DNA from 3 places in the Shinella sp. GW821-FHT10F02 genome. Region 2 is predicted to be linked to each of the others. Evidence: predicted binding sites of a transcription regulator. Region 2 holds the regulator's gene; each other region holds the start of a gene.
What was found. Region 2 encodes PhoB, which activates phosphate uptake and scavenging genes when phosphate is short. Its sites were predicted from a motif close to TGTCATNNANCTGTCAT; they were not measured.
Positions count from the first base shown of each region.

Region 1: a site for PhoB is predicted at 2,385-2,401, ahead of AC1RWL_RS05295 (BtaA family protein). Genes of this name have one in related genera too.
Region 3: a site for PhoB is predicted at 2,194-2,210, ahead of pstS (phosphate ABC transporter substrate-binding protein PstS). Genes of this name have one in related genera too.

Region 1 is NZ_JBXASL010000001.1:1,145,123-1,149,402, reverse strand. It holds gene AC1RWL_RS05305 (efflux RND transporter permease subunit) at 1-986, opposite strand, end outside; gene AC1RWL_RS05300 (efflux RND transporter periplasmic adaptor subunit) at 990-2,120, opposite strand; gene AC1RWL_RS05295 (BtaA family protein) at 2,589-3,854, shown strand; gene AC1RWL_RS05290 (class I SAM-dependent methyltransferase) at 3,860-4,280, shown strand, end outside.
Region 2 is NZ_JBXASL010000004.1:309,761-314,040, forward strand. It holds gene AC1RWL_RS14635 (aspartate aminotransferase family protein) at 1-709, opposite strand, end outside; gene AC1RWL_RS14640 (GcrA family cell cycle regulator) at 1,134-1,673, shown strand; gene phoB (phosphate regulon transcriptional regulator PhoB) at 1,808-2,491, opposite strand; gene phoU (phosphate signaling complex protein PhoU) at 2,506-3,234, opposite strand; gene pstB (phosphate ABC transporter ATP-binding protein PstB) at 3,286-4,101, opposite strand; gene pstA (phosphate ABC transporter permease PstA) at 4,115-4,280, opposite strand, start outside.
Region 3 is NZ_JBXASL010000001.1:1,266,956-1,271,235, forward strand. It holds gene AC1RWL_RS05835 (patatin-like phospholipase family protein) at 1-459, opposite strand, end outside; gene AC1RWL_RS05840 (acetoacetate decarboxylase) at 471-1,214, opposite strand; gene AC1RWL_RS05845 (3-hydroxybutyrate dehydrogenase) at 1,258-2,064, opposite strand; gene pstS (phosphate ABC transporter substrate-binding protein PstS) at 2,358-3,434, shown strand; gene AC1RWL_RS05855 (Na/Pi cotransporter family protein) at 3,478-4,280, shown strand, end outside.

The DNA of each region.
Region 1 (4,280 bases), on a different contig from region 2:
GCGGCGATCGGGCGGGAATTGTCGCGCGTCACCTTCAGCTCCACCCCTTCCGGGGCGAGTTCGATGTTGAGCGCGGCGATTTCCTTGCGCAGTTCGGACGCCACTTCCACGGTGTTGGCGCCCTGTACCTTGACGATATCGAGCCCGAGCGACGGCACACCCTGATAGGTCGCCCGGCTCGTCACCTCTGCGCCAACGTCGAGCACGGTCGCGACATCAGAGAGATAGACCGGATATCCGCCGCTCTGCGCCACGATGATGCCGTTGAAGCCGGCAACGTCGGGAATGCGGCCCTCGACGGTGACGATGCGCTGGTTGATGCCGGAGATCAGCGTGCCGGCGGCGCGGTCCTGGTTCTCCTTGCGGATGGCGTCCATGACCGATGTGACGGCGATGCCATAGGCTTCCAGCCGATCCGGATCGACCATCACCAGCACCTGCCGCTCGCTGCCGCCGACCAGCGAGATCTGGCCGACGCCGGCAATCACGCTCAGCCGGTTGGTGATGACGCGGTTGGCGAGCGTGGTGATTTCCGAAAGCGAGCGTTTCGACGAGGAGGCCGCAATCGACAGGATCGGGGCGTCATCCGGATTGAAGCGGGTGACCTGTGGCGTGTCCACGGCATCCGGAAAGCCTGCCTCCAGCCGCGCCACGCGGTCACGGACCTCCTGGGCGGCCACCTGCGAATCCACGTCGAGTTCGAACTGCACGACGACGACCGAGCGGCCCTCGTAGGATTCAGAGATGATCGTGTCGATGCCGCCGATGGTGTTCAGCGCGGATTCGATCGGCCGCGACACTTCGCTTTCGACCGTCGAAGGCGACGCGCCCGTATAGGTCGCCGTGACGACGACGATCGGCAGGTCGGTTTCGGGAAACTGGTCGACGCCGAGGCGCGAATAGGAAAACAGCCCGATCACCAGGATCGTCACCATCATCATCGTCGCGAAGACGGGGTATTTGACGCTGATACGCGTGAGGAACATGGCTTACAGCCCCTCGACGACGACGGGCATGTCGGCTTCAAGTGCCGGCAGCGGCGCGGAGACGACGATTTCGCCGGCTTCAAGCCCGGACACTTCCACGAGGCTTCGATCCGTCCAGGCCGTGCCGAGCTGGACCGGCTGGCGGCGCAGCACGCCGTCCTGCACCTTCAGCACGAAACTGCCCGCCTGATCGGTGCGGATCGCCGAATTGGGCAGCGCGATGATATTCTTGCGTTCGTCGACCTTCAGGATGCCTGTCGTGAACATGCCGCCCTTGAGGATACCGTCGTCATTCTCGATCGCCAGGAACACCCGGACCGCGCGCGAGCCCGCGACCGCCGTCGGCGAGATGCGCGTGACCTTGCCGGAGAAGGTCCGGTCGGGAAAACCCTCGACGTTCAGTTCGACGGGCTGGCCGATGCTCACCATGGGGATGCGGCTGGTCGGCACGCCGGCATCGACCTCCATCTTGCTGAGGTCGACGATGGTCATGAGCTCGGTGTTCAGCCCGACCGTCTGGTCCTGCTCGACAGGGCGCGAGGCGATCACGCCGTCGAAAGCGGCGCGGACCTCCGCATTGGCGAGGTCGCGCTCGGCATCGGCGATCTCGGCCTGCTTCGACCGGATCTGCGCCTGGAGGTTGGCGACATTCGCCTGGGCTTCGAGCTGAGCGGCCTCCGAGGAGGCGCCGCGCTCGCCGAGAGCCGCGGTTCGTCGCTGGACGGATTCGGCAAGTTCCAGCTGCGCGCGCATCGCCTCCGCCGAAGCCTGGCGAACGGTCAACGTGGATTCGAGCGCCATCTTGTCGAAGCGGATGAGCAGGTCGCCCGCCTTCACCACGTCGCCGACCTTGACCGGCAGTTCGACGATCGTCGAGGCGACCCGCGCGGCAAGCGTCGAGCGGCGGATCGGGGTGAGCGAGCCGGCAATGCGGACTTCGCTTGCGATATCATGCGGTTCGACCTTGGTGATGTCGACCTGCGCGAGCTCCATCGTCGGCTTCGCAGCCTCCTGTGCCTGCGCCGTTCCCGCCGCGACCCATCCCGCCAGGCAGGCGATGCGGATTGCGCGTGACCAGGACAACCTGCGGAAGGGCATGGAGTTTTCTGAGGTGTGGATGGTGCGCTCGCTCATGAAATCCGTCTTGCTTTAGAGTTTTTGCCCGCAACAGGCCTAGTCATGCGGCAGATCGCGTCCCGTATTAAGGGCCGCACATTGCCGTAACATTGTAAAATCAATCAGTCCGGCCTTGTAGAAACGTCGATCGTGTCGGGACTGGGGCATCGCCTCGCCGCCTGCACATTTTTTCGGCGACCGACAACTCTCGCTCGCGCAAGTTGATCCTTCGCGACTATCGGGCATCAGCGCCCGCGCGGCCCTGTGGACATCCTCGCCGGATGTCATGCGCGTGTCATGGCGATCTGTTGAAACGCTGCCCCATGCCATCAGGCGATTGTGACGACTCAAACAGGGGCTCAGCGCATCGATTGCGCGGTCTTGATCATCGTCCTTCCCCGCAGGAGGCATGAGCACTTCGCCGCCTTCCGGTCCTGTCGCGGCGACGGGTGATGACGGACACTCCAGCGTAGGAAACGTGCCCAGATGATCGAGACAATCGCCCCCACCGCCACTTCCCCGGCCCCGGTCCTCAAGGGCGGCGTCGGCAAGCGCCTCAACCGCGCCGTTCGCCGCAATCCGCTGCTCTCGCCCTCGGGCATGTCCGAATATGTCTTCTCGCGGCTGTTCCGCAATCTCGTCTATGCGCAGATCTGGGAAGACCCGGACGTCGACATGGCCGCGCTGCGGATCGAACCGGGCAACAGCATCGTCACCATCGCGTCCGGCGGCTGCAACGCGCTGTCCTATCTCGTCGCCGATCCCGCCCGCATCGAGGCGGTGGACCTCAATCCGGCTCACGTCGCCTTCAATCGCCTGAAGTTCGCAGCCGCAGCGCACCTGCCGGACTACGAGACCTTCTATCGCTTCTACGGCCAGGGCGACGACAAGCGGAACCTCGACGCCTATAGGCTCTACCTGCGCCCGCATCTCGACGAAGAGACCCGCGATTATTGGGAAAGCCGCACCGTCACCGGGCGCCGCCGCATCTCGATCTTCCACCGCCGTCTCTATCGCCATGGCCTGCTCGGCGGCTTCATCGGCCTCGGCCACAAGATGGCCCGGCTCTACGGTGCCGATCCGCGCGACCTGCTCCAGGCCCGCACGATCGAGGACCAGAAGCGCTTCTTCGACGAAACGCTGGCGCCGCTCTTCGAAAAACGCCTGATCCGCTGGGCGACGACGCGCAAGACCTCGCTGTTCGGCCTCGGCATACCGCCGCAGCAATATGAAGCGCTTTCGGGCGCCGGCAGCGACATGGCGACGATCCTGCGCGAGCGCGTCGAAAAGCTCGCCTGCGGCTTCCCGCTGTCGGAAAACTACTTTGCCTGGCAGGCTTTCGGGCGCGGCTACGGCAGCGGCGAGCTTGCACCGCTGCCGCCCTATCTTTCGCGGCAGAACTTCGAGGCGGTGCGCAGCCGCGCCTCGCGCATTTCCATCACCAACACCTCGCTCACCGAATTCCTCGCGGCAAAGGCCCCGCAGTCCGTCGACCGCTTCATCCTGCTCGATGCGCAGGACTGGATGACCGACGCCCAGCTCAACGGTTTGTGGACCGAGATTACCCGCACGGCCGCCCCCGGCGCGCGCGTCGTCTTCCGTACAGCGCCCGCCGAAAGCCTGCTGCCCGGCCGCCTCGACGAGGCCCTCCTCGGCCGCTGGACCTACCACGAGGCGGAATCGCGCGCGCTGCACGACAAGGATCGCTCGTCGATCTACGGCGGCTTCCACCTCTACGAATTCAAGGGCTGAGCGAGATGAGCGCCGTTTCCGACCACGCCCTCCTGATGGATCGCATCTACCGCTGGCAGCGGCGGTTCGGCATCTACGACGCGACGCGCAAATATTACCTGCTCGGCCGCGACCCGATGCTTGCCGGCCTTCGCCCGCTGCCGGGCAGTTCAGTGCTGGAAATCGGCTGCGGCACCGGGCGCAATCTCGTCAAGGCGGCGGCGCTCTATCCGGAGAGCCGGTTCCACGGCATCGACATCTCGCAGGAGATGCTGAGCGCGGCGGAAAAAGCGGTTGCCGGCGCCGGCCTGAAGGACCGCGTCCGACTTGCCAGGGCCGACGCCGCCAGCTTCGACCCGCGGGCGCTCTTCGGCGAACAGAGCTATGACCGCATCTTCATCTCTTACGCCGTGTCGATGATCCCGCAATGGCAGAAGGTCATGGCGG
Region 2 (4,280 bases):
TGACGCCCGACCATTCATGGGCGAACAGGCGCCCGGTGCGGCCGACGCCGGACTGTACCTCGTCGAGAACCAGCAGCAGGCCGTATTCGTCGCAGAGCTGGCGCAGCTCCTGCATGAATTCCTTCGGCACCGGGCGGATGCCGCCCTCGCCCTGCACCGGCTCGATCAGGATCGCGGCCGTCTCTTCGGTGATCGCATCCTTGACGGCGGTGATGTCGCCGAAGGGGACCTGGAGGAAGCCGGGGGCCTTGGGGCCGAACCCTTCGAGGTACTTTTCCTGGCCGCCGGCGGCGATCGTCGCGAGCGTGCGGCCGTGGAAGGCGCCTTCGAAGGTGATGATGTGGAACTTGCCGGGATGGCCCTTGGCGAAATGATAGCGGCGCGCGGTCTTGATCGCGCATTCCAGCGCTTCGGCGCCCGAATTGGTGAAGAACACCTTGTCGGCGAAGGTCGCCTCCGTCAGGCGGCGGCCGAGGCTTTCCTGGCCCGGAACCTCATAGAGGTTCGACAGGTGCCAGACCTTGTCGGCCTGGTCCTTCAGCGCGGCGACGAGATGCGGATGCGCATGGCCCAGCGAATTGACGGCGACGCCGGCGGCGAAGTCGAGATATCGCTCGCCATCCTCGGCGATCAGCCAGACGCCCTCCCCGCGCGTGAACCGGAGCGGTGCACGCATATAGGTTTCATAGAGCGGCGCGGCATCGGCCATGGCGCGGATCCTCCGAAAAAGAGATGCGGAAAAACGTGAACGCGGCTTGACTTTTCCAGGCTCCAGAAAAATCAAAAGCCGCCTTTCGGCGGCATGCGGCACTATCGGCATTTCAGGCCGGGATGTCAACAAATCGCACCCCGAAATAGTGCTGAACCTCCCGCAAGGTGAGGATTCACGCCACGCGCGGAAGGTGTCGCTATCGAGTCACACCCGGCCAGCAAGTTGGGGAAAACTCGGAAATCGATTCGCCCGGATTCCTGCGACTCTTGTCACAGAGTCCCCCAAACTCTAGGTTAAAGACCAATTACTAGACTGCATGCGGCGGAACTAGTCACCAAAAGAGTTAGGGCGTTCAAATTCCGGACCCGTCCGGAACGCGATGAGGGATTCCCGCATTGCGAGCGCCGAGCGGAGACGAGAGATGAACTGGACAGACGAGCGGGTCGAGAAACTCAAGAAGCTCTGGAGCGAGGGCCTGAGCGCGAGCCAGATCGCGGCACAGCTCGGCGGCGTCAGCCGCAACGCGGTTATCGGCAAGGTGCACCGGCTTAACCTGCCGGGCCGCGCCAAGGCCGGCGGCACGCAGAGCGCGTCGCGCCCCAAGCGCCCGGTGCCGGCAGCCCCGCGCCCCGCGACGACCTTCCAGGCCCGCGCCGTGACGGCCCGTTCCGTGGTGCGCCCGGCCGGCAACACCATCACCAAGGAAGAGGTCGAGACGGATTTCGAGACGCAGCGCGAGCAGCTTCCGGTTCCGTCCAACGGCAACAACGTGGTCGTGCCCATGTCGCGCCGGCTCGAGCTGACCCAGCTCACCGAGCGCACCTGCAAATGGCCGATCGGCGACCCGCTGAACGACGACTTCCACTTCTGCGGCAACGAGTCCCCGGACAACTCGCCCTACTGCACCTACCACCAGCGCCTCGCCTACCAGCCCTCGGCCGAGCGCCGCCGGATGCGGTGATCTTTTCCACGACGGCACATGCGATGCGGACCCGAAAGGGTCCGTTTTCGTTTGTGATGTAGGGCCGGACCATACTCCAAAACGCAAACAGGCCCCGAAGGGCCCATTTTCGTCCTTGGGAGGAAAGGGGTCGCTCAGGCTTCCAGCGAATAGCCTGCGCCGCGCACCGTGCGGATGACGTCCTGCATGTTGGCGAAGTTGAGCGCCTTGCGCAGGCGGCCGACATGCACGTCGACCGTGCGTTCGTCGACATAGATGTCGTGGCCCCAGACGCCATCGAGAAGCTGCGAGCGCGAGAAGACGCGGCCGGGCGAGGTCATCAGGAATTCCAGCAGGCGGAATTCCGTCGGGCCGAGGCGGACTTCGCGGGTGCGGCGGTGCACGCGATGCGTCTCGCGGTCGAGCTCGATATCGCCGCAGCGCAGCACCGTCGAGACGACTTCCGGCCGGGCGCGGCGCAGCATGGCGCGCACGCGGGCGACGAGTTCGGGCGTCGAGAACGGCTTGACGACATAGTCGTCGGCGCCGGTGGCGAGCCCGCGCACGCGCTCGCTCTCTTCGCCGCGTGCCGTCAGCATGATGATCGGCAGGCGTTCGGTCTCCGGCCGCTGGCGCAGCCGCCGGCACAGTTCGATGCCCGAAACGCCCGGCAGCATCCAGTCGAGGATGAGGAGGTCCGGCATGCGCTCCTGCAAGCGCACTTCGGCCTCGTCACCGGAGAGGATCGTATCGACCTCGAAACCTTCGGCTTCGAGGTTGTAGCGCAGGAGGACGCTCAACGCCTCCTCGTCTTCCACGACGGCGATTCTGGGCACCATGGAGGCAAAACTCCTTACTCGGAGGCTTCAGTGACGTCGGCAGTGACCACTGACGTCGAGGTGTCGTCCTTCGGGCGTTCGCCTTCGGGCTGCGAGCCGGTCGCCATGTAGTAGATGGTTTCCGCGATGTTGGTCGCATGGTCGCCGATGCGCTCGATGTTCTTGGCGCAGAACAGGAGATGGGTGCAGGGCGTGATGTTGCGCGGATCTTCCATCATGTAGGTGAGGAGTTCGCGGAACAGCGAGGTGTAGATCGCGTCGATCTCGTCGTCGCGCTCGCGGATGGCCTTGGCCTTCTCCACCGAGCGGGTGGCGTAGACGTCGAGCACTTCCTTGAGCTGGATCAGCGTCAGTTCGGCGAGGTGCTCCAGGCCGCGGGTAAGCTTGCGGGGCATACCCGAGCTCTGCACGGCGATGACGCGCTTGGCAGTGTTCTTGCCGAGGTCGCCGACGCGCTCCAGTTCGGCCGCGATACGGATCGCGCCCATGATTTCGCGCAGGTCCGCAGCCACCGGCTGGCGCTTGGCGATCGTGACGATCGCCTTCTCGTTGATCTGGCGCTCGGCGGTGTCGAGGATGACGTCTTCCGAGATCACCTTCTGCGCCAGCGCACCATCGGTGGTGACGAGCGCACGGACAGAGTCCGCCACCATCTGCTCGGCCGTGCCACCCATTTCGGAGATGCGGCGGGAGAGGTACTTCAGTTCTTCGTCATAAATCGAGACAATATGGGTCGATGACATGGTTGTGTCCTTAATGCGCTCGGATTTTCAGGGGGTTCGGCGACGATGGCGTCAGCCGAAGCGGCCCATGATGTAGTCCTGCGTGCGCTGGTCATCCGGGTTGGTGAACATCTTGTCGGTGTCGTTCTCCTCGACGAGGTTGCCGAGGTGGAACATGGCGGTGCGCTGCGAAACGCGGGCCGCCTGCTGCATCGAGTGCGTCACGATGACGATCGTGAAGTTGGCGCGCAGCTCGTGGATCAGTTCCTCGACCTTTGCGGTCGCGATCGGGTCGAGCGCCGAGCAGGGTTCGTCCATCAGGATGACTTCCGGGCTGACGGCGACAGCGCGGGCGATGCACAGGCGCTGCTGCTGACCGCCGGAGAGGCCGGTTCCGCCTTCGAGCAGGCGGTCCTTCACCTCGTTCCACAGGCCGGCCTTCTGCAGGCTGGACTCGACGATGGCGTCCATGTCGGCCTTCGCCTTGGCGAGGCCGTGGATGCGCGGGCCGTAGGCGACGTTCTCGTAGATCGACTTCGGGAACGGGTTCGGCTTCTGGAAGACCATGCCGACGCGGGCGCGCAGTTCGACGACGTCGATGTTCGGATCGTAGATATCGTCTGTGTCGAGCGTGATGCGGCCGGTAACGCGGCAGCCTTCGATAGTGTCGTTCATGCGGTTCAGTGTGCGCAGGAACGTCGACTTGCCGCAGCCCGACGGGCCGATGAGCGCCGTCACGGTGTTCTGGCGGACATTGAGGTTCACGTCATAGAGGGCGCGCTTGTCGCCGTAATAGACCGAAACGTCCTTGCCGATCATCTTGTAGGAAATGTCGTTCATTTTCTTGTCCAGCGCTTTCTCGACTGCTGCTTCTGACATCATGTTCATCTGTTTGGTCCTTCTACCAACGCCGCTCGAAGCGGCGGCGCAACAGGATGGCGCCAACATTCATGAGGATGAGGAAGACGAGGAGGAGGATGATAGCACCCGATGTGCGCTCCACGAAGGCGCGCTCCGCCTCATTCGCCCACATGTAGATCTGCACCGGCAGCGCCGTTGCGGGTTCG
Region 3 (4,280 bases), on a different contig from region 2:
GAGTTCTGCGGTGTCGTAGAAACTGGTGGCGGTGGAGGCGCCGGGCGGCTGGAACCAGGGATTGATGCGGTGCGGCGCGAAGAAGCCGGGCAGGCCGGATGTCATCGTCATCATGGCGCTCGCTTGGTTGCGCAGCTTGCGGAAGACGTCACCTTCCGGGGTGAAATGCCAGACCTTACGGGCGGAGATCGTCTCCCAGAAGTCGCGCAGCCGGTCGAGCCGGTTGCCCTTGGTGTTGCCGGCGATGATCGCGGCATTCACGGCGCCGATCGAGACACCGGAGAGCCAATTCGCCTCGATGCCGGCTTCGTCGAGCGCCTGGAACACGCCAGCCTGGTACGCACCGAGCGCGCCGCCGCCCTGGAAGACGAGGCCGACCGCCGGATAGCCGCCGACGATGTCGGCGATGTCCGGCGTTTCGGATTTGCGCTTGGGCTGCAACCTGACCTGTTCGTCCATGATCCTGTCCTTCACTCCGGTTCGCCCATGTAATCATGCACCACTTCGCCAAGTCCCAGCGTGAGGTCGGCGACAAAATGCACGGCCGAGACAATCTCCAGCACCGGCAGGCGGGCGACATCGGCAATGACGTGGCGGAAGAGTTGCAGGTCGGCTGGTCCGGTCCAAGCACCTTTCACGGTGATGTCTTCGAGATGATAGCGCACCAGCTCGCAAATGCGTGGGCTCGCGTCGACATGCGGGATGATCTTGACGAGGAAATTCGGCTTGGCAAGCGAATGGGCGATCTCGCCGGCATCCACCGAGCGGTGCTTGTAGCCCATGGACGCGCTGGCGCAGAGTACCGAGCCGTAATGCAGCGTGCCGACGATCACTTCGCCCTCATGTACGAGCTTCGGAAAGGCGAGTTTCTTCGGAAAGCCCCAGATCTCGCGTCCGCCGGCAATCGGCGCGTCGTCGTCGAGATACATGGCGTGCACATAGACGCCTTCTTCGCCCTCGAAGCGGACAGGGATCACCTGTCCGGATTCGGTATAGTCGCCGAAGCCGGTCGAGTCCGGCATCTTGATGAACTCGTATTTGACGATCGGATCGACGATTTCTAGCGGCTCCGGCACGACGGCGCGCAGCGCTTCCGGGTCCGTGCGGTAGCTGATGATGACATATTCCCGGTCGATAAAGCGGTAAGGTCCCGGCGGATAGGCGGGGTTGGTCAGCGGCATGGCATAGGCGTTGCGAACGTCTTCGGCTTTCATCTTTTCCGTTCCTGATCGTGAGAAATCCGGCTTGCCGGTCGTATCAATGCGCCGTCCAGCCGCCATCGAGGGAGAGGATCGCGCCGGTCATCGAGGCCGCCTCGGCGCTCGTCAGGAACAGCGCGAGGCCCGCAACCTGCTCGACCGTCACGAACTCCTTCGTCGGCTGCGCTTCGAGCAGCACGTCATGGATGACCTCTTCCTTGGTGAGGCCGCGCGCCGCCATCGTATCGGGGATCTGCTTTTCGACGAGCGGCGTCCAGACGTAGCCGGGGCAGATGGCGTTGACGGTGACGCCGTTGGTGGCGGCTTCGAGCGCCACGGTCTTGGTGAGGCCGGCAATGCCGTGTTTGGCCGCGACATAAGCGGATTTGTAGGGCGAGGCGACGAGCGCGTGGGCGGAGGCGATGTTGATGATGCGGCCGTAGCCGCGCTCTTTCATCGCCGGAAGCGCTGCCTTGATCGAGTGGAAGGCGGCGATCAGGTTGATCTGGATGATCGCCTGCCATTTCTCGTCCGGAAAGTCCTCGATGGGGGCGACGTGCTGGATGCCCGCATTGTTGACGAGGATGTCGCAGCTACCGAAGGTTTCCAGCGCCAGCGCAACCATTTCGGCGATTTCGGCGCCGGAAAGCATGTTGGCCGGGGAATAGACGCAGCGTACGCGGAAATCCGCTTCGATCGCCGCGCGTTCCGTCTCGATGGCGCCCGCATCGCCGAGCCCGTTGATGACGACATTGGCGCCGGCAGCGGCAAAGCGGCGGGCGATGGCGAGGCCAATGCCGCTCGTGGAGCCGGTGACGATGGCGGTTCGGGTATCGAGGGCTTTCGGCTGTGTCGCGTCGTTCATCGGGTTCTCCATCGTCGCGTGGGAGCAGGTCCGCTCTTGCTGCGTGGTTTTGGATCACATCGACATTTCACTGAGATGACAGCGGGTTTTTCGGCAATTGTGACGGAGATTTCCCAATGCCGCCAATATTGTCATCCGCGCGTCAAGCAAGGTTACTAGTAAAGAAATGTCGAATACGCCGACGATAATTTGACGTCTTGATCTTTAGCGCGTTTCCGCGCCCGGCAGTCTGCAAGGACCTGCCGGGGTAGCAACGCTTTGTCTTGGTAGCGCGTATTCATGAGGGGCGATTCATGATGAATTTTCTCAGGCCTCCCGCCTGTAATGCCTGGTGCAGGATCGGGTTTCTACTCGGCGCCTTCACGCTTTTTTCCGCAAACGCCCAAGCCGAACCGATCCGCGGCGCCGGCTCCACCTTTGCAGCACCGATCATCCATCTCTGGTCGCGCGACTATGAGGCACTCCGTACGGACGGCGGCGAATTCACCTCGCCGGACTGGCGTGTCGATTACGAGCCGGTCGGTTCGCTTGCGGGCGTCATGCGCCTCGACCAGCCGGAAACGGACTTTGCCGCAACCGATGCACCTTTGACGGCGGAGGAACTGGAGAAGCGGGGGCTCGCGCAGTTCCCGGTCGTCATGGGCGGCATCGTCGTCGTCGCAAACCTTGACAATGTCGGGGCAGGGGAACTGCGCCTCACCGGTCCGGTCATCGCCGATATCTATCTCGGCAAGGTCACCAAATGGTCCGATCCGGCCATCAAGGCGATCAATCCCGATCTTGCGCTTCCCGACGCGACGATCGAGGTGCTGCGCCGCGAGGACGGTTCCGGCTCGACCTTCACCTTCACGAGCTTCCTGTCCAAGGTCAGCCCGGAATGGAAGGAAAAGGTCGGCGCCGACACGCTCGTCAAATGGCCGATGGGTCGTGGCGAGAAAGGCACCGGCGGTCTGGCAAGCCTGACCACGGCGACGAAGAACAGCATCTCCTATCTCGAATATGGCCAGGTCGTCCGGCTCGGTCTTCCTTTCGCGACCCTCCAGAACCAGTCCGGCGCCTTCATCCGCCCGGCACCGGAAGCCTTCGAGGCGGGTCTTGCGACGGTCGCCTGGGATGGCGCGAAAGGCTTTTCGGCCGACACGACCAATCTCGCAGGTGAAAAAGCCTATCCGATGGCGGTGGTGACCTATGCGGTCGTGCCGAAGGATCGCGGCGAGGGGCGCATCAACCGGGTGCTCGATCTCTTCCGCGTCGCCTTCAGCCGCGGTGCGGACGAGGCGAGCGCGCTCGGCTACATCCCCGTGCCGTCAGCGCTGGCCGGCCAGATCGAAGCGTACTGGACCGCGAACCTGGGCGCCGTGAACAACTAGGCCCCGGCACGCCGTATTTGCTCCAATAGAAACGAGTATTCCCATGGAAATAGATATCTTCAAGGACGTTCTGGTGCCGGTCATCGGCGGGTTGGGCATCTTCATGCTCGGCCTGGAATTCATGGCCAACGGCATTCAGGCCCTCTCCGTCAATAAAATGCGCGAATTCCTCGCCAAAGTGGCCGGCACCCCGGTCAAGGGCGTGCTCGCCGGCACCTTCATCACCGGCGTCATCCAGTCGTCGACCGCAATGACCGTCATGGTCGTCGGCCTCGTCAATGCCGGTGTGGTGGGGTTGAGACCCGCCATCAGCGTCATCATGGGCGCCAATATCGGCACGACGCTCGGCAACGGCCTCATCGCGCTGCCGCTCGGCCCGCTCGGCCTCATCCTCGGCGGCATCTTCGCGCTGATCTATTGCTTCGCGAAGAACGAGAAGGTGCGCAACATCGCGCTCGCCTGCATGGGCTTCGCGCTGATCTTCTACGGCCTCAACCTGATGACCGGCGGCCTGCGTCCGCTGCGCAACCTGCCCGAGGTCATGGAACTCCTGCAGACGCTGAAGGCCGACTCCTACTTCAACCTCATCAAGTGCGTGCTGATCGCCGCCGGCGTGACCGCGATGATCCACTCGTCGTCTGCGACGATCGGTATCGTCATGGGCCTTGGTGCTGCCGGTATCCTCGACTGGACGACCGCCGTTGCCTTCTCGCTCGGCGCCGACCTCGGCACCACGATCACCTCGTGGATGGCTTCGCTCAACCTCTCCAAGAACGCCAAGCGGGCTGCCTACGCCCACATTTCCTTCAACATCATTGGCGTCTGCATCACCGTTCCCCTGTTCTT